Regions from separate parts of the Cytobacillus sp. Hz8 genome, predicted to be linked through region 1. Evidence: a T-box and tRNA genes for the amino acid it is inferred to sense, from the RefSeq annotation. Region 1 holds a T-box; the other regions hold tRNA genes.

The links. A T-box is a leader RNA that pairs with one kind of tRNA and senses whether it is charged. The one in region 1 lies ahead of pheS (phenylalanine--tRNA ligase subunit alpha), so its partner is inferred to be a tRNA-Phe.
Region 2: it encodes a tRNA-Phe, which carries the amino acid that the T-box ahead of pheS (phenylalanine--tRNA ligase subunit alpha) is inferred to sense. The anticodon was not compared.
Region 3: it encodes a tRNA-Phe, which carries the amino acid that the T-box ahead of pheS (phenylalanine--tRNA ligase subunit alpha) is inferred to sense. The anticodon was not compared.

The regions. Positions count from the first base shown of each region.
Region 1 is NZ_JBHKFI010000011.1:3,630-9,705, reverse strand. It holds gene pheT (phenylalanine--tRNA ligase subunit beta) at 1-1,407, opposite strand, end outside; gene pheS (phenylalanine--tRNA ligase subunit alpha) at 1,428-2,465, opposite strand; T-box leader at 2,522-2,766, opposite strand; gene ACE38V_RS14085 (TrmH family RNA methyltransferase) at 2,837-3,595, opposite strand; gene sspI (small acid-soluble spore protein SspI) at 3,712-3,918, shown strand; gene ACE38V_RS14075 (ZIP family metal transporter) at 4,419-5,138, shown strand; gene ACE38V_RS14070 (M42 family metallopeptidase) at 5,194-6,076, opposite strand, start outside.
Region 2 is NZ_JBHKFI010000023.1:165-5,414, reverse strand. It holds gene ACE38V_RS20285 (iron-containing alcohol dehydrogenase) at 1-448, opposite strand, end outside; gene ACE38V_RS20280 (DeoR/GlpR family DNA-binding transcription regulator) at 741-1,496, shown strand; tRNA gene ACE38V_RS20275 (tRNA-Arg) at 2,069-2,142, opposite strand; tRNA gene ACE38V_RS20270 (tRNA-Asn) at 2,201-2,275, opposite strand; tRNA gene ACE38V_RS20265 (tRNA-Ile) at 2,433-2,509, opposite strand; tRNA gene ACE38V_RS20260 (tRNA-Gly) at 2,515-2,588, opposite strand; tRNA gene ACE38V_RS20255 (tRNA-Cys) at 2,602-2,675, opposite strand; tRNA gene ACE38V_RS20250 (tRNA-Gln) at 2,688-2,762, opposite strand; tRNA gene ACE38V_RS20245 (tRNA-His) at 3,247-3,322, opposite strand; tRNA gene ACE38V_RS20240 (tRNA-Trp) at 3,337-3,410, opposite strand; tRNA gene ACE38V_RS20235 (tRNA-Tyr) at 3,424-3,507, opposite strand; tRNA gene ACE38V_RS20230 (tRNA-Phe) at 3,521-3,593, opposite strand; tRNA gene ACE38V_RS20225 (tRNA-Asp) at 3,910-3,986, opposite strand; tRNA gene ACE38V_RS20220 (tRNA-Met) at 3,994-4,067, opposite strand; tRNA gene ACE38V_RS20215 (tRNA-Ser) at 4,246-4,338, opposite strand; tRNA gene ACE38V_RS20210 (tRNA-Met) at 4,356-4,432, opposite strand; tRNA gene ACE38V_RS20205 (tRNA-Pro) at 4,458-4,531, opposite strand; tRNA gene ACE38V_RS20200 (tRNA-Arg) at 4,539-4,612, opposite strand; tRNA gene ACE38V_RS20195 (tRNA-Leu) at 4,629-4,717, opposite strand; tRNA gene ACE38V_RS20190 (tRNA-Gly) at 4,724-4,798, opposite strand; tRNA gene ACE38V_RS20185 (tRNA-Lys) at 4,804-4,879, opposite strand; tRNA gene ACE38V_RS20180 (tRNA-Thr) at 5,049-5,124, opposite strand.
Region 3 is NZ_JBHKFI010000001.1:294-5,543, forward strand. It holds rRNA gene rrf (5S ribosomal RNA) at 1-29, shown strand, start outside; tRNA gene ACE38V_RS00015 (tRNA-Glu) at 37-111, shown strand; tRNA gene ACE38V_RS00020 (tRNA-Val) at 180-255, shown strand; tRNA gene ACE38V_RS00025 (tRNA-Thr) at 289-364, shown strand; tRNA gene ACE38V_RS00030 (tRNA-Lys) at 383-458, shown strand; tRNA gene ACE38V_RS00035 (tRNA-Leu) at 476-560, shown strand; tRNA gene ACE38V_RS00040 (tRNA-Gly) at 569-643, shown strand; tRNA gene ACE38V_RS00045 (tRNA-Arg) at 674-750, shown strand; tRNA gene ACE38V_RS00050 (tRNA-Ala) at 786-861, shown strand; tRNA gene ACE38V_RS00055 (tRNA-Met) at 882-955, shown strand; tRNA gene ACE38V_RS00060 (tRNA-Ser) at 974-1,066, shown strand; tRNA gene ACE38V_RS00065 (tRNA-Phe) at 1,238-1,310, shown strand; tRNA gene ACE38V_RS00070 (tRNA-Tyr) at 1,323-1,406, shown strand; tRNA gene ACE38V_RS00075 (tRNA-His) at 1,443-1,518, shown strand; tRNA gene ACE38V_RS00080 (tRNA-Gly) at 1,562-1,632, shown strand; tRNA gene ACE38V_RS00085 (tRNA-Ile) at 1,641-1,714, shown strand; tRNA gene ACE38V_RS00090 (tRNA-Asn) at 1,936-2,010, shown strand; gene ACE38V_RS00095 (response regulator) at 2,507-2,899, shown strand; gene ACE38V_RS00100 (cyclic di-GMP-binding domain-containing protein, MshE-related) at 2,892-3,821, shown strand; gene ACE38V_RS00105 (cation diffusion facilitator family transporter) at 4,083-4,994, shown strand.

The DNA of each region.
Region 1 (6,076 bases):
CAAATCTTCTTCAATCGTAATATCCCCGCGTCTTGTTGGTACTGTAACGGTGAATGTTTCATTATCGACACGTACATCGAACTGCAAACGAGAGAAAATATCTTCAACTTCTGAAACCGTAATGGTTGTTCCAAGCACGCGATTTATTTTTTCTAAGGTTATCGTGACTACAGCGGGCTCAACAGATAAGGTATCTGCTTCAACAGAACCTTCTAAAACCTCGCCGCCAGCATAAAGGGCCATTAATTCAACCGCTCTTAAAGCAGCTATGCGAGTACGATTTGGATCAATGCCTTTTTCATAACGTGCACTGGCTTCACTTCTTAGGCCATGATCCTTAGAGGCCTTGCGGATTGTTGCTCCATTAAAATAGGCAGATTCTAATAGTACGGTTGTCGTATCCGATTGAACTTCAGAGTTTGCTCCACCCATGACACCAGCTAATGCCACTGGTTCTTTGCCATTTGTAATAACTAAATGATCGCCCGTAAGAGTTCTCTCTGCATCATCTAAAGTAGTCAGCTTTTCTCCCTCATTTGCACGACGGACCAAGATCTCCTTTGAACCTAAACGATCATAATCAAAAGCGTGTAGTGGTTGACCATATTCCAATAAAATATAATTCGTGATATCGACAACATTATTGTGTGGTCGAATACCTGCAGCCATTAATCTGCCTTGCATCCACAATGGGGATGGACCTATTTTTACATTCTTGATTACTTTTGCGACATATAATGGATTATCTTCTTTAGCATCAACCGTCACTTGAATATAATCTTCAGCTTTTTCATTTGATGGGCTTACTTCTGGATTTGGAAGCTTCACTTCTCTGCCTAAGATGGCTGCTACTTCATAGGCAACACCAATCATGCTTAGGCAATCGGCGCGATTAGGAGTTAATCCCAGTTCTAAAATACAATCGTCCCGTTGTAAATATGAAATCGCATCTGCCCCAACCTGCACATCGCTTGGGAAAACAAAAATACCTTCAGAAAAATCCTTTGCTACTACTTTTGGGTCAATTCCCAGTTCCTTTAAGGAACAAATCATACCATTGGATTCCTCCCCGCGAAGCTTCGCCTTTTTAATTTTGAAATTTCCAGGAAGAACTGCGCCAATTGTCGCAACAGCCACCTTTTGTCCTTTATCAACATTCGGAGCCCCACAAATAATTTGTACGGGTGTTTCTCCACCGAGGTCTACAAGACATTTATTTAATTTATCCGCATTTGGATGCTGCTCTTTTTCAACAACATGACCGATTATGACCCCTTTAATGCCTTCATTTAAAGTTTCTACTCCTTCAACTTCAATCCCGCTTTTCGTAATTTTATCTGCTAGTTCTTCAGCAGTAACACCTGCCAAATCCACATATTCCTGCAGCCATTTATATGATACAAACATGAATTCTCAATCCCTTCTACTTACTCTTGTACTGCAAATTGTTTTAAGAAACGAATATCATTTGTATAGTAGTGGCGAATATCGTCAATGCCATACTTTAACATAGCAATTCGCTCTGCCCCCATGCCAAAGGCAAAGCCTGAATATTTCTTAGAATCAAAGCCTGCCATTTCAAGCACGTTTGGATGCACCATTCCTGCACCAAGCACTTCAATCCAGCCGGTACCTTTACATACATGGCAGCCATCACCATGGCAAATTTTACAAGAAATATCCACTTCAACAGAAGGCTCCGTAAATGGGAAAAAGCTTGGGCGTAATCGGATTTCGCGCTCTTCACCGAACATTTGTTTAGCAAAAACCTCAAGTGTTCCTTTTAGGTCACTCATACGAATATTCTCATCTACTACCAACCCTTCAATTTGCATAAATTGATGAGAGTGTGTGGCATCATCATTATCGCGACGATACACTTTTCCAGGACAAATAATTTTGACCGGACCTTTTCCTTTATGTTTTTCCATCGTTCTTGCTTGCATTGGAGAAGTGTGCGTACGAAGCAAAGTTTCTTCTGTAATATAGAAGGTATCCTGCATATCTCGTGCCGGATGTCCCTTTGGTAAGTTTAAAGCTTCAAAATTATAATAATCCTGCTCTACTTCAGGGCCCTCCGCTACCGTAAAGCCCATCCCAACAAATAAATCTTCTAATTCTTCGATAATGCGGGTTAATGGATGGGAATTACCAGCTTGAATTGATCTTCCTGGCAATGTTACATCAATGGTTTCAGAAGCAAGCCTCGCTTCAACCGCTGCTTTTTCTAAGACCTGTTGTCTCTCGGAAATGCTTGCAGAAATTACATCACGAACTTCATTTGCTAAAGCTCCCATTTTTGGACGTTCTTCCGCAGATAATTTTCCCATTCCTTTTAGAACTTCCGTAATCGGTCCTTTTTTCCCTAAATAAGCGACACGAATATCATTTAATTCTTTCAGGTCACTTGCTTGATTTACTTTTTCAAGCGCCTCTTGTTGCAGCTGTTTTAATTGCTCCTGCATGTTTTGAATCCTCCTTCATTTCTTGATTTTTCCAATAAAAAAAACCTTATCCCCCAAAAAGGGACGAGGTTTTATATCGCGGTACCACCCTTATGAACACAATGTACAAAATCATTTGTGTTCTCTTCATTCAGATAACGGCTTTCCACCGATGCATCTTTACATTTAAAAATCCATATGGTCCCGATGCCACTCAGGAGGTGAACTTCCCTTACCTTTATCTATAAAAATGCTTTCAGTCAAGGCATTTTCTCCCTTAAAATAGAACCAGCAAGCTACTCTTCTCCGTCAGTGATTTTTCAATATGTAGTTTTCCGTCTATTATAGTATATCTTCCGTTAGGTTTCAAACGGATTTAAGAAAAATAAGACCTATTTTTCATTCCTTAAATAATATAACAAGATTCCGGTCGCAACTGCAACATTTAATGATTCACTTTTTCCATAAATCGGGATATATAAATTGGTGGATGTCTGCTTTAAAAAGTCCTTCTTCACACCATTTCCTTCGTTTCCAACAAGCAAGGCAAACTGGGAAGCTGCCTGTATCTCTTTATATTCCCTTGCCCCCTCTAAAGCTGTCCCGAAAACCGGAATTTGCCGCTCCAATAATTGGGGAATCCATTCCTCTAAATGACCTCTAACAACAGGCAAGTGAAAATGACTACCTTGTGCCGAACGTAACACTTTTGGATTATAGATATCTACACTTCCATCACCAACGATTATGGCATCCATTCCAGCAGCATCCGCAGTACGAATCATCGTCCCTAGATTTCCGGGATCCTGGACGGCATCCACTAATAAGAAGCGTTTCCCCTTCGTGTGAATTGGCTCCACCTGTTGTTGTTCACAAATCGCAACAATTCCTTGCGGTGTCTCTGTTTCCGCTAAGGCTCTAATGACTTCATCTGTTACCATCGTAACCGGAATATCACGATAATTCCATTTTACTGGCAGTTCCACCTCTTCATGCACAATCATTTCAACAATTTGATTGGCAAACAAGGCTTCTTCCACAAGGTGAAAACCTTCAACAAGAAATAGTCCAGACCGATCTCTTTCTTTTTTTGTTAAAAGCTTTTTCCATTGTTTGACTTGAGGATTTTTGGCAGAAGAGATATGCATCATTCTGTGCCCTCCTCCTTTCCTACTCCAATTTTCTTATTATATCTTAACTTAAATACATAATAAATCCAAAAAAAGAAAATGATATTAATAATTAAATGAGAAGGGAGACTGGCTAAGTGAATTTAAACTTAAGAAATGCGATTATACATAACGTATCCGGAAATACTCAAGAACAGCTCAGAGAAACCATTGTCGATGCAATTCAAACAGGAGAGGAAAAAATGCTCCCTGGACTTGGTGTTCTGTTCGAAGTCATCTGGAATCATTCCTCCGAGAATGAAAGAAAGGAAATGCTTCAAGTATTAGAGGACGGATTAAAATAACAGTGATAAAAAATTTCCCTAAAGTTAAAAGCTAGAACCAATATATGGTCTAGCTTTTTTCCTTTCTTCCTTCAATTTTTCCTATCATTTTATGCGCTTATGATTCAAAATTGATAAAATAAGAACGATAACTTGGGCTTGGTGTTAAATAAGAGTAAAATGTCTCCCAATTAGAGCCCTTTTTTTCATATATGTATTATTTAATTTGATGGACGATTCTTTTTATGCAGTCACTTATAATGGAGAAAATAATCAAATTGTCTTGACACAACAATTGAATATCATTTGGGGAACGAACTATATAGTTACCGTTCACCATGGCAAATGAAAGCAATTGGAAATATTGTGAATGAAGTAAAAACTTCATCAATAAATATGGAAAAAGGGGACGATTATTGGAGACTTAGAAAAATGTTAATACGTTAAGTAAAACTCCAGCTGCAAACAAAAATCCGATAGATCGTTCCGTTTTTAAGACAAACAAGAAAGGAAATCTCAAAATGTTAACCATGCTATTAGGGAGCTTTTGCTCTGCCTTTGCCACCGGCGTGGGTGCATTGCCTGTCCTATTTATGAAGACCATTAAACATAAGACAAGAGATAATTTACTTGCACTGTCTGCTGGTGTCATGGTTTCTGCTACTGCTTTCGGACTGATACCTGCAAGCATTGACGCAAGTGGGACGATTACGGCATGTATCGGAACTGTGCTCGGTGTCATTATGTTAGATTTATTAGAAAAGACACTGCCCCATGTTGAACTTGAGCATAATTTAGATGAAAAGAAAAAGCAAAGTGCCATCCTAGTCTTAATCGCATTAATGCTTCATAACTTCCCGGAAGGAGCCAGTGTCGGCTTATCCTATTCCAGTCAAACGAATGAACATTTAGGGGTTTTAATGGCCATAACGATTGGATTACAGAATATGCCGGAAGGTCTGATTGTAGCTTTATATTTAGTCAATAGTGAAATGAATCGTATCAAGGCAGTTCTGATAGCAACGCTAACAGGAGTTGTAGAAATTGTTGGAGGCATTATCGGGTATTTAATCGGTTATTCCTTTCAAAGCACCATTGGTGTTGGATTAGGAATTGCTGCTGGAGCCATGCTATACCTAGTATACAAAGAGCTTATACCAGAGAGCCACGGTCATGGTTATCAGCGAAGTGCTACATTTTATTTTGTCTTTGGCTTTTTATTTATGCTTTTAATTACGTAACTTTCATTTGGGAAAAATTCAAGAGGGACTACCTATTCATGGTAGTCCCTTCCCTTTATTCAAATGTAATTTTATCTACTGTTTCCCGATCTAAACGTTTAATCACTTCAACAATTATCTTCACGGCATTCTCATAATCATCCCGATGAAGCATCGCCGCATGAGAATGAATATATCGAGTGGCGATTGTAATGGATAACGCGGGTACCCCTTTATGTGTTAAATGAATAGAACCAGAATCCGTACCCCCACCAGGAACAGAATCAAATTGATAAGGAATATTGAATTCATCAGCTGTATCTGTCACAAGATCGCGCAGCCCTTTGTGGGAAACCATTGATGCATCATATAAAATAATTTGCGGACCTTTTCCCATTTTACTTAATGCTTCTTTTTCCGTTATTCCTGGAGTATCTCCGGCAATCCCTACATCAACACCAAAGGCAATATCCGGTTCAATCTTTTGCGCAGCTGTTTTTGCGCCGCGAAGACCAACTTCTTCCTGAACAGTTCCAACGCCGTAAACGACATTAGGATGTTCCGTATTTTGAAGATTTTTCAATACATCAATCGCAATCGCACAGCCAATTCTGTTATCCCATGCTTTCGCTAAAAGCATCTTCTCATTATTCATGACGGTAAATTCAAAGTAAGGAACAACCATATCTCCTGGGCAAACTCCCCATTCAAGTACCTCTTCCTTGCTGGAAGCCCCAATATCAATAAACATATCCTTGATTTCAACTGGTTTTTTACGTGCTTCAGCTGAAAGAACATGCGGTGGCTTTGAACCAATTATTCCCGTAATCTCTCCCTTTTTAGTAACAATCGTGACTCTTTGGGCCAGCATAACCTGTGACCACCAGCCACCAACGGTTTGAAAGCGCAAAAAGCCTTTTTCATCGATATGAGTAATCATAAAGCCTACTTCATCTAAA
Region 2 (5,250 bases), on a different contig from region 1:
AATTGATGGTAAATTCGCTGGATGTTCCTGCTGTTGTATTGATTGCTACAATCGGTACAGATTTATTCTTGGTTTTATTGACCCCTTCATAATCTCGAATATCTCCACCGTTTGTAATGTAAAGACCAATGGCTTTGGCTGTGTCCTGTGGGGAGCCTCCACCAATCGATACTAATAATTCACATTGATTTTCCTTATAGATATCAACACCAGTATAGACTGTGCTTGTTGATGGATTTGGTTTCACATCATCATACACCACATAGTCAATCTCGGCTTCCTTTAAAACCGAAATAACTCTATCCGCAATTCCACTTTTCATCAAAAATTTATCTGTTACCACTAATGCCTTTTTCTTGCCAATATCTTTGATAAACGGTCCAACTTCAGCTAAACATCCTCTTCCCATAAGGTTTGTGCTTGGTACAAATAGAACATGTCCACTCATTAAGATCAGCCTCCAAATCATATTGTTTTGATTATTTATTGCTCAATGATTCACAAATAATGATAAAAAAAAGGAAAAAACATCTTTTTTATTGCCTAACTAAATAATAAATTTTGATTATTTGAAAGTCAACAAAAACATACATGATTTTCTTTGTTCATGTTGTATTTTCACCATATCTTCTCATTTTCTTGTTGTTTTTATTTGTTTTTCCAAGTACACTAGTACAAAAACCACATTTTTTGCTATAATAATGATATAGTACTCAACTCATCTGAGGGGGAATTCTACCGTGTTACCTATTGAAAGACGGCAAAGAGTCATAGAGATTATTCAAATAGATAAAAGAGTGTTGGTTTCCGATTTAAGCAAGCGCTTTAATGTAACAGAGGAAACCATTAGAAGAGATTTAGAAAAACTTGAAAAAGAAGGACTCGTTACTCGAACTTATGGAGGAGCGATCATTAATCAACACACCAATGAGGACCTTCCCTTTGTTGCAAGAAGTGACCAAAATTTACAAACAAAGCAGGAAATTGCCCAAAAAGCACTCAATTATATTAGCGATCATGACTCCCTATTTGTTGATTCGAGTTCCACTTGCTACGAATTAGTCAAATTGCTAACCGAAAAACAAAACATCACAATCATAACGAATTCAGTCAAGATATTAAATGAAATAAACAGCGATAAGCTGCGCATCATTTCAACTGGTGGAATACTGCGGCCACATTCCTTTTCCCTTGTCGGCTCCATTCCCCAAGAAACCGTACATAAATACAATACCGACTTAGCTATCATCAGCTGCAAAGGTATTGATAAAGAAAAAGACATAACTGACTCAAACGAACCTGACTCAGAGCTAAAAAAAGCCATGATCTATCAAGCCGGAAAAACCATGCTGCTATTAGACCACACCAAATTTGACAACATCGCCTTTGTCAGCTTTATGTCATTTAAGGAAATCGATTACCTCGTCACGGATCAAAAACCTACTGATGAGTGGATTAAGTATTTACATGATCAAAATGTAACGGTGATTTATTGAGTTAACTGATTTTTGCGGCGAGTGTTGAATGTAGAGGAGATCGATTTTTGAGAATAGTGGAGGGTGCTCACGAATATTTTTTCAAAATCGCGAATATAAAAGACAGTCGCGAATAAATTGGTCATTTTCGCGAATAAATTTAAAAAGTCGCGAATAAACCTTGGATTTTCGCGAATAAATTTGGGAAGTCGCGAATAATCAAGATCACGCCTCCTTTTGAATGATAATAATGCCACTTTTCCGCGGGCATTTCTAATTTTTTGTGCATATTTTAGTAGTTTCGCGAGCATTTTATAGAAAACGAGGGTACTTTTTTCAAAATCTCATATAAAAAGATGACCGCGAATAAACGGAGTACCAAACCTAACTTTATATTTTCTAAATCATAAAGTTTACTTGTTTATTCTTTTTAAAGATCTCCCGACCAAATAAAAAAAGAGAAGTTGGACAGCCAGTTTAGGCCATTCCACTTCTCCTTTTAGTATCACACTTTAGTTGTATAATTTAAAATCGGATCATCCAAATAAAAAGAGAATACCAAAAAGCTTTTTGCCTTGGGTACCCTCTTGTTACGCGCCTTAGAGGATTCGAACCTCTGACCGTACGCTTAGAAGGCGTATGCTCTATCCAGCTGAGCTAAAGGCGCATTAGATATGTATGGAGAATAACGGAATTTTTCCAAAACCATTACCCTAATATATAAATGGCTCCGCAGGTAGGATTCGAACCTACGACCGTTCGGTTAACAGCCGAATGCTCTACCACTGAGCTACTGCGGAATAATAAGTTTTCATTCCTAAATCTCAGAAAGCTTTGCCGAATGTCCTCATCTCAGAAAGCTTATCCAAGTAGTGGCTCGATGAGTACAACTCGAAGCATATTCATCGGAGAGATGCTCGTTGCTCTACCACTGAGCTACTGCGAAATAAAATAATATGGTGGGCCTAAATGGACTCGAACCATCGACCTCACGCTTATCAGGCGTGCGCTCTAACCAGCTGAGCTATAGGCCCCTAAATGGAGCGGGTGATGAGAATCGAACTCACGACAACAGCTTGGAAGGCTGTAGTTTTACCACTAAACTACACCCGCATTATGATAAAAATGGAGGCAGCAACCGGATTTGAACCGGTGGTGAAGGTTTTGCAGACCTCTGCCTTACCACTTGGCTATGCTGCCTTATTATAAAATTGGCTGGGCTAGCAGGATTCGAACCTACGCATGACGGAGTCAAAGTCCGTTGCCTTACCGCTTGGCTATAGCCCACTGAAGAATCTCCATGAAATTACTCCCTCGAGTAAGCATCATGAATATGCACCGCAGAAACATTTAATTGCAAATGAATATGCTGCATCGAATTACTTCTGTAGTTAAATGTTTCGACATTCCCTTAATACAACCACAAAATCCATTCAAGAATATTTCTTAAACAAAATCATATGCGTAAACAATACTTGCAACTGAATATACTACCTTGAACTACTCCTGTAGTTAAATATGTCGACACACCCTTATTTAAACCACAAAAAACATTCAAGAGTATTTCTTAAAAACAAAACTACCTGCGTAAAGAATCATTGCAAATGAAAAAGTTTCTTTGAATTACTTCTGTAATTAATGTTTCGACATTCCCCTAAACTGCATAAATAAACCAGAGGGACAAAACAACTTCTACAGAAAATTCCTCAACATTCCACATTCTATCACAAAAACACAATCATAAACAACCCAATGTCGTAATTTCTAAAAATGGGGCGATTGATGGGAATCGAACCCACGAGTGTCGGAACCACAATCCGATGCGTTAACCACTTCGCCACAACCGCCATCATTATTTAATTGGCAGGGGCAGTAGGAATCGAACCCACACTGGAGGTTTTGGAGACCTCTGTTCTACCGTTAAACTATGCCCCTATATGGACATTAATGGTGGAGGGGGACGGATTCGAACCGCCGAACCCATGGGAGCGGATTTACAGTCCGCCGCGTTTAGCCACTTCGCTACCCCTCCAAATGAAAAAAGATGGCTCAGGACGGAATCGAACCGCCGACACAAGGATTTTCAGTCCTTTGCTCTACCGACTGAGCTACTGAGCCATATAAATATATTCACCTACAGAGAATCTCACTTCGTCCTTCACACAAAACTCAGGAAGTCAATTCAAGTAGCCGTTCGTTTTGTGCGCTGAAGCTTTTGCTTCGCAGCTTATTCGGTCGTGCTCTACCGACTGAGCTACTGAGCCATATATATATTCACCTACAGAGAATTCTTCTTCGTCCTTCGCCCAAAACTCAGAAAGCCTATTCAAGATGTCTTTCGTTTTGTGCGCTGTTGTTTTTGCTTCGTAGCTTATTCGATCGTGCTCTACCGACTGAGCTACTAAGCCATATTCTTACCTATAGAAGATAAAAATGGCGGTCCGGACGGGACTCGAACCCGCGACCTCCTGCGTGACAGGCAGGCATTCTAACCAACTGAACTACCGGACCATTGCGATTGCGGAGGCAGGATTTGAACCTGCGACCTTCGGGTTATGAGCCCGACGAGCTACCAGACTGCTCCACCCCGCGATAATAATAATAATAATAATAATAATAATAATAATATATAAAGTTTAGTTAATGCATTTTGTTTGTGCATGACTGTCCCAATCTCAGAAAGCTTACTCAAGTTGTGGATCAATCGGTACAACTCGCAGATTGTTCATTGGAGTAACGCTCGTTGCTCCATCCGCGATGACATATAAAATGGAGGAGGAAGAGGGATTCGAACCCCCGCGCGGTTTAACCCGCCTGTCGGTTTTCAAGACCGATCCCTTCAGCCAGACTTGGGTATTCCTCCAAAAAACATATGAAAAATGGTAGCGGCAGAGGGGATCGAACCCCCGACCTCACGGGTATGAACCGTACGCTCTAGCCAGCTGAGCTACGCCGCCAAAACTTATAGTATGTCTCTACAAATCGGGAAGACAGGATTCGAACCTGCGACCCCTTGGTCCCAAACCAAGTGCTCTACCAAGCTGAGCTACTTCCCGAAATAAACGCGCCCAGTAGGAGTCGAACCCGCAACCTTCTGATCCGTAGTCAGACGCTCTATCCAATTGAGCTATGGGCGCATTATTAATTTAAAAGTGGTGCCGAGGACCGGAATCGAACCGGTACGGTAGTCACCTACCGCAGGATTTTAAGTCCTGTGCGTCTGCCAGTTCCGCCACCCCGGCATTACTTGGAGCGGAAGACGGGGTTCGAACCCGCGACCCTCACCTTGGCAAGGTGATGTTCTACCACTGAACTACTTCCGCAAATATGGTGAGCCATGAAGGACTCGAACCTTCGACCCTCTGATTAAAAGTCAGATGCTCTACCTACTGAGCTAATGGCTCTCAATTTTATTTTGCTTATTAATTTAGTTCTATTCTTAATCTATGGCATCTACGACGTCCGCATTTCAGATAGCTTATTCATGAAGCAGTTCATTGCGTACTCTGAGGCCTATACAAGAAGCTTATTCGGTCGTGCTCTACCGACTGAGCTAATGGCTCTCTATTTTAGTGGTGCCGGCCAGAGGACTTGAACCCCCAACCTACTGATTACAAGTCAGTTGCTCTACCAATTGAGCTAGGCCGGCATATATTTTCGTAAAAATAATTATTTTCAGCAACGCAATTTGTTATCGTCATCCTGATCTCAGTAAGCCTATTCAAGTAGCAGCTCGATCAGTATGCTGATGTTCCTCAAAGAAGCTTTTCGGTCG
Region 3 (5,250 bases), on a different contig from region 1:
CCCCTGTGAGAGTAGGACGCCCGCCAGGCTAAAATTGGCCCCTTGGTCAAGCGGTTAAGACACCGCCCTTTCACGGCGGTAACACGGGTTCGAATCCCGTAGGGGTCACCATTTAAAGGAAGGCATGCTAAAAGCGCGACGTCCTGTCGCAACGCATGCACTAGCACGTCCTGTGCGTTGGAGGATTAGCTCAGCTGGGAGAGCATCTGCCTTACAAGCAGAGGGTCGGCGGTTCGAGCCCGTCATCCTCCACCATATAAAATATTGTTAATGTTTTTGTATTCAGATGCCGGTGTAGCTCAACTGGTAGAGCAACTGAATCGTAATCAGTAGGTTGGGGGTTCAAGTCCTCTCGCCGGCACCATATCAAATTATTTTTTAAGAGCCATTAGCTCAGTAGGTAGAGCATCTGACTTTTAATCAGAGGGTCGAAGGTTCGAGTCCTTCATGGCTCACCATTATACATTTCAAATACGCGGGTGTGGCGGAATTGGCAGACGCACCAGACTTAGGATCTGGCGCCGCAAGGCGTGGGGGTTCGACTCCCTTCACCCGCACCATTAAGCGCGCGGAAGTAGTTCAGTGGTAGAACATCACCTTGCCAAGGTGGGGGTCGCGGGTTCGAACCCCGTCTTCCGCTCCAGTTTTTAAATGATTAATTTAACTAAAATTTGCGCCCATAGCTCAATTGGATAGAGCGTCTGACTACGGATCAGAAGGTTGCGGGTTCGACTCCTACTGGGCGCGCCATTAAAAAAATATTTTTTTAGAAAATCTTTATTATTGGGGGCTTAGCTCAGCTGGGAGAGCGCCTGCTTTGCACGCAGGAGGTCAGCGGTTCGATCCCGCTAGTCTCCACCATTCATTATATTAATAAATATGGCGGCGTAGCTCAGCTGGCTAGAGCGTACGGTTCATACCCGTGAGGTCGGGGGTTCGATCCCCTCTGCCGCTACTATTATTATATATATTTGGAGGAATACCCAAGTCTGGCTGAAGGGATCGGTCTTGAAAACCGACAGGCGGGTTAAACCGCGCGGGGGTTCGAATCCCTCTTCCTCCGCCATCATATAATTTAACAATGCTTAATGGCTCAGTAGCTCCAGTCGGTAGAGCACGACCGAGTAAGCTGCGAAGCAAAGGCATCAGCACACAAAACGAAAGGCTTCTTGAATAAACTTCCTGAGTTTTGGGTGAAGGACGAAGTGGAATTAACTGTAGGTGAATATTTTTATATGGCTCAGTAGCTCAGTCGGTAGAGCAAAGGACTGAAAATCCTTGTGTCGGCGGTTCGATTCCGTCCTGAGCCATCTTTTTTATTTGGAGGGGTAGCGAAGTGGCTAAACGCGGCGGACTGTAAATCCGCTCCCTTGGGTTCGGCGGTTCGAATCCGTCCCCCTCCACCACTATTTGCTTCTGACTATGAGAGTTGGAAAATAATGGCGGTCGTGGCGAAGTGGTTAACGCATCGGATTGTGGCTCCGACACTCGTGGGTTCGATTCCCATCGATCGCCCCATTATATTTAAGAGCGAAAATCCTAATAGAATTGTCACTGTTCTGCGGGTGTAGTTTAGTGGTAAAACCACAGCCTTCCAAGCTGTTGTCGTGGGTTCGATTCCCATCACCCGCTTTCCATATGGGCCTATAGCTCAGCTGGTTAGAGCGCACGCCTGATAAGCGTGAGGTCGATGGTTCAAGTCCATTTAGGCCCATTTTCTTTTAGAAATACTTTGCTTTTTAGAAAATGATTATGTATAATTGTTTTTTGTGATATTTTGAAAGAGTATTCCGCAGTAGCTCAGTGGTAGAGCAACGAGCATCTCTCCAATGAATATACTTCGAGTTGTACTCATCGAGCCGCTACTTGGATAAGCTTCCTGAGATGAGGACATTCGGCAAAGCTTTCCGAGTTTTAGGAACGAAAACTTATTATTCCGCAGTAGCTCAGTGGTAGAGCATTCGGCTGTTAACCGAACGGTCGTAGGTTCGAATCCTACCTGCGGAGCCATTTTATTAAAAAGATAAAACCAAGCTTTCGTTATTTTTGATTAGCTTGTTTTTTTGATTTAATTAAATTCCTCGATATTCTTGAATACTTTGACTAATTCTTCCTGTGCCATAGCAATGAGTACAGGTTTTTTTAATTATAAGATATTTTTTTATATAACCTACTCCATTACACTTATAGCATAATCCAATTATTTTCATTGTTATTCATCTCCTCCAAAACAAACTCATTAACAGTATGAATTAGAAAAGGAATTATTATACAAAAAATAGAAAAGGATCAAATGAATGTTTTAGGCCAAAAGACTTTAATATTCTCCAAAAATCGACAAAAAGCAGGAATATTCTTCGATTATAAAAAGGATTTTGGCCCTCTAATCTCGAAATTTAATGAATAAGGAATTCCAACCTAAAATCCTTATTATTTCATTCTTTGATGTTGTCATTGTTCCAGATTGCGTATGAAAAGTTCATTATCTGTTAGGAGTTGAGCATCTATGGAGAATAATTTAAAAGTGATTATCTGTGATGATTCCATGCTAATTCGGAAAAAGTTTATTGGCCTCTTAGAAAAATGTAAGTGTAAAGAGATTTTAGAAGCAGTTAATGGTCAAGTAGTGATTGAATTAGTTAAGGAACATCGTCCGGATCTTGTTTTCTTGGATATTGTTATGCCTGATAAGGATGGAATGGAAGCCTTGAAGGAAATTATGGAATTTGATTCAAATATCAAGGTTGTGATGGCCTCATCAGCCGGAACAAAGGATCACTTAAAGAGATCTTTACAGCTTGGAGCATATGATTTTATACAGAAGCCAGTCTCTCTCGATGCTGTTGCAAGCATCATTGAAAAGATATTAAAAGAAAGAGAGGAGACTGCACATGTTTAGTCAATATTTTGGTCATTATCTATTAAACAGTGGATTAATAACAGCCGAGCAGCTTAAAGAAGCTTTAGAGAAGCAAGGGACCACTCATGTCAAAATTGGTGTCATGGCTGTTGATGAAGGTTATATGACTGCCTCGCAGGTTGAAGAGGTTCATGAAAAGCAAAGACAAATGGATAAACGCTTTGGCGAGATCGCAGTTGAATTGGGGTATTTGACGGATGAACAAGTAAATCAAATGCTATCTGCGCAAAAGCAGGATCATTTATTATTAGCTCAGGCACTTGTTGATCAAGGTTTCATGACTATTGAACAATATTCGAGTGCACTTTCTGATTATAAAGTCAAACACAGTTTAACAGATGATAAATTTGAAGCAATCAAAAGTGGGGATATTGAAGCACTGGTTGAGAATTCTATTAATATAATGGATTTAGGAAATAAGGACTATATTATTCAATACATCTCCTTGTTTGCTAAAAATATAATTCGTTTTATAGATAATCAAGTTTACTTAGAAGTGCATGGATTAGATCAACCATTTAATTATGATTGGGTTGTTCATCAAGATATAGTAGGAGAAAAGACTCTTTATACTGCAATAGCGGCTAATGAAGATGTATTTCTTGAAATTGCTTCTGCATATGCAGAAGAACAATTAACTGAAATAGATGAGCTGGCAAAGGCATCCGTCAGTGAGTTTTTGAATTTACATAATGGTATCTTCCTTGTCAATATGTCGAATCAAGGATGTGAGTTAGAAATGAAGCCGCAACAGGTGACTCATCATTCAGAGATTCAAGGTGAAGCAACGAGTTATATTCTAAAAGTGCAAACAACAAAGGGAACTTTTTCTTTGCTTCTTTCCCAAAATCTTGAGAAAATCCATATTCATTCAATAGATGATTCTCAAGCTTTCGCTTAAATCCATAGGAAATGTGAAAATCGAGTTGTTTTAAAAGCGTTGTTGAATTTATTTCAGCAACGCTTTTCTTTTTTTCTTAAATCACATGAAAGGTACTCATTCAATGGGAAAAATAGCGGTAAAAATAATTGGGGATTTTTTGTTGATTTTTGCATGACGTTGTAGCATAATTTGAATATGAACATATACTCATATAGAACTGTTATAAAAGACAATGATGATTTAAAGGATAAAGTATGAGAGGGAAAGGAGAGAATTAAGATGGGTCATGATCATAATCACGAACATCATCATCATAGTCCTGTAAATTATGGGTTTGCATTTGGATTTGGGATTATATTAAATATTTTATTTATTATTGTTGAAGTGGTCTATGGTATCGTAGGAGATTCTTTAGCATTGCTGGCTGATGCTGGTCATAATTTAAGTGATGTATTAGGATTATTAATTGCATGGATTGCTGTATGGTTAGGAAAGAAAGCTCCCACTTCAAAGCGGACATATGGATTTAAGAAGAGTTCTATCCTAGCCGCATTATTTAATGCTGTTTTTCTACTAGTAGCTATTGGGGCAATAGCTTGGGAAGCCATTCAAAGGTTTTCATCTCCTTCTCCGGTTGAAGGAGGAATCATTATATCCGTAGCTTTGGTTGGTATCGTCATTAATTCGATTACCGCTTTGTTATTTATGAAAGGGAGTAAAGATGATCTAAATATTCGAGGCGCCTTTTTACATATGGTTGCCGACGCAGTCGTTTCATTGGGAGTTGTGATTTCAGGTTTTATTGTACTCTGGACAGGGTGGAATTGGATGGATCCTTTAATGAGCTTAGTCATTGTGATTGTGATATTTATTGGAACGTGGGGATTATTACGTGAATCCATTAATTTATCTTTAGACGCTGTTCCAAATGGTATTGATGTTAATCAAATTCAGCAGTACCTGAAAGATATCCCTACTGTGGTAGACGTTCATGATTTACATGTTTGGGGAATGAGTACGACGGAGCCGGCTTTAACGGTCCATCTTATTCGTTCAGACATTACTGATAATGATGTTCTCCTTCAAAAAATAAGTATGGAGCTACATGATCGTTTTGGAATTGAACATACCACAATCCAAATTGAGAAGGGGACTTATGATTGCTTACAGGCTCCGATCGGTTCAATTTAAACTAAAATAGATTTAATTATAAAGTGAAACTTCCATCAGTGGGGGTTTTCGACGCACAGGACGTGAAGTGTGCAGACTTATGTGTTGACGTCGCGCTTTTAGTCTGCCATTCATCCCCCACTTGATGGTTAGCCACGCAGAGCCTGATTGATTTTTCTAAGGGCTGAAGCCCAAAGAAAAATCTTATTTCACTTATCACGCTCAAGGGACGCCACATCCTGTGGCTTCGCCTGACTAGGACCTTAATCCCTCGTCG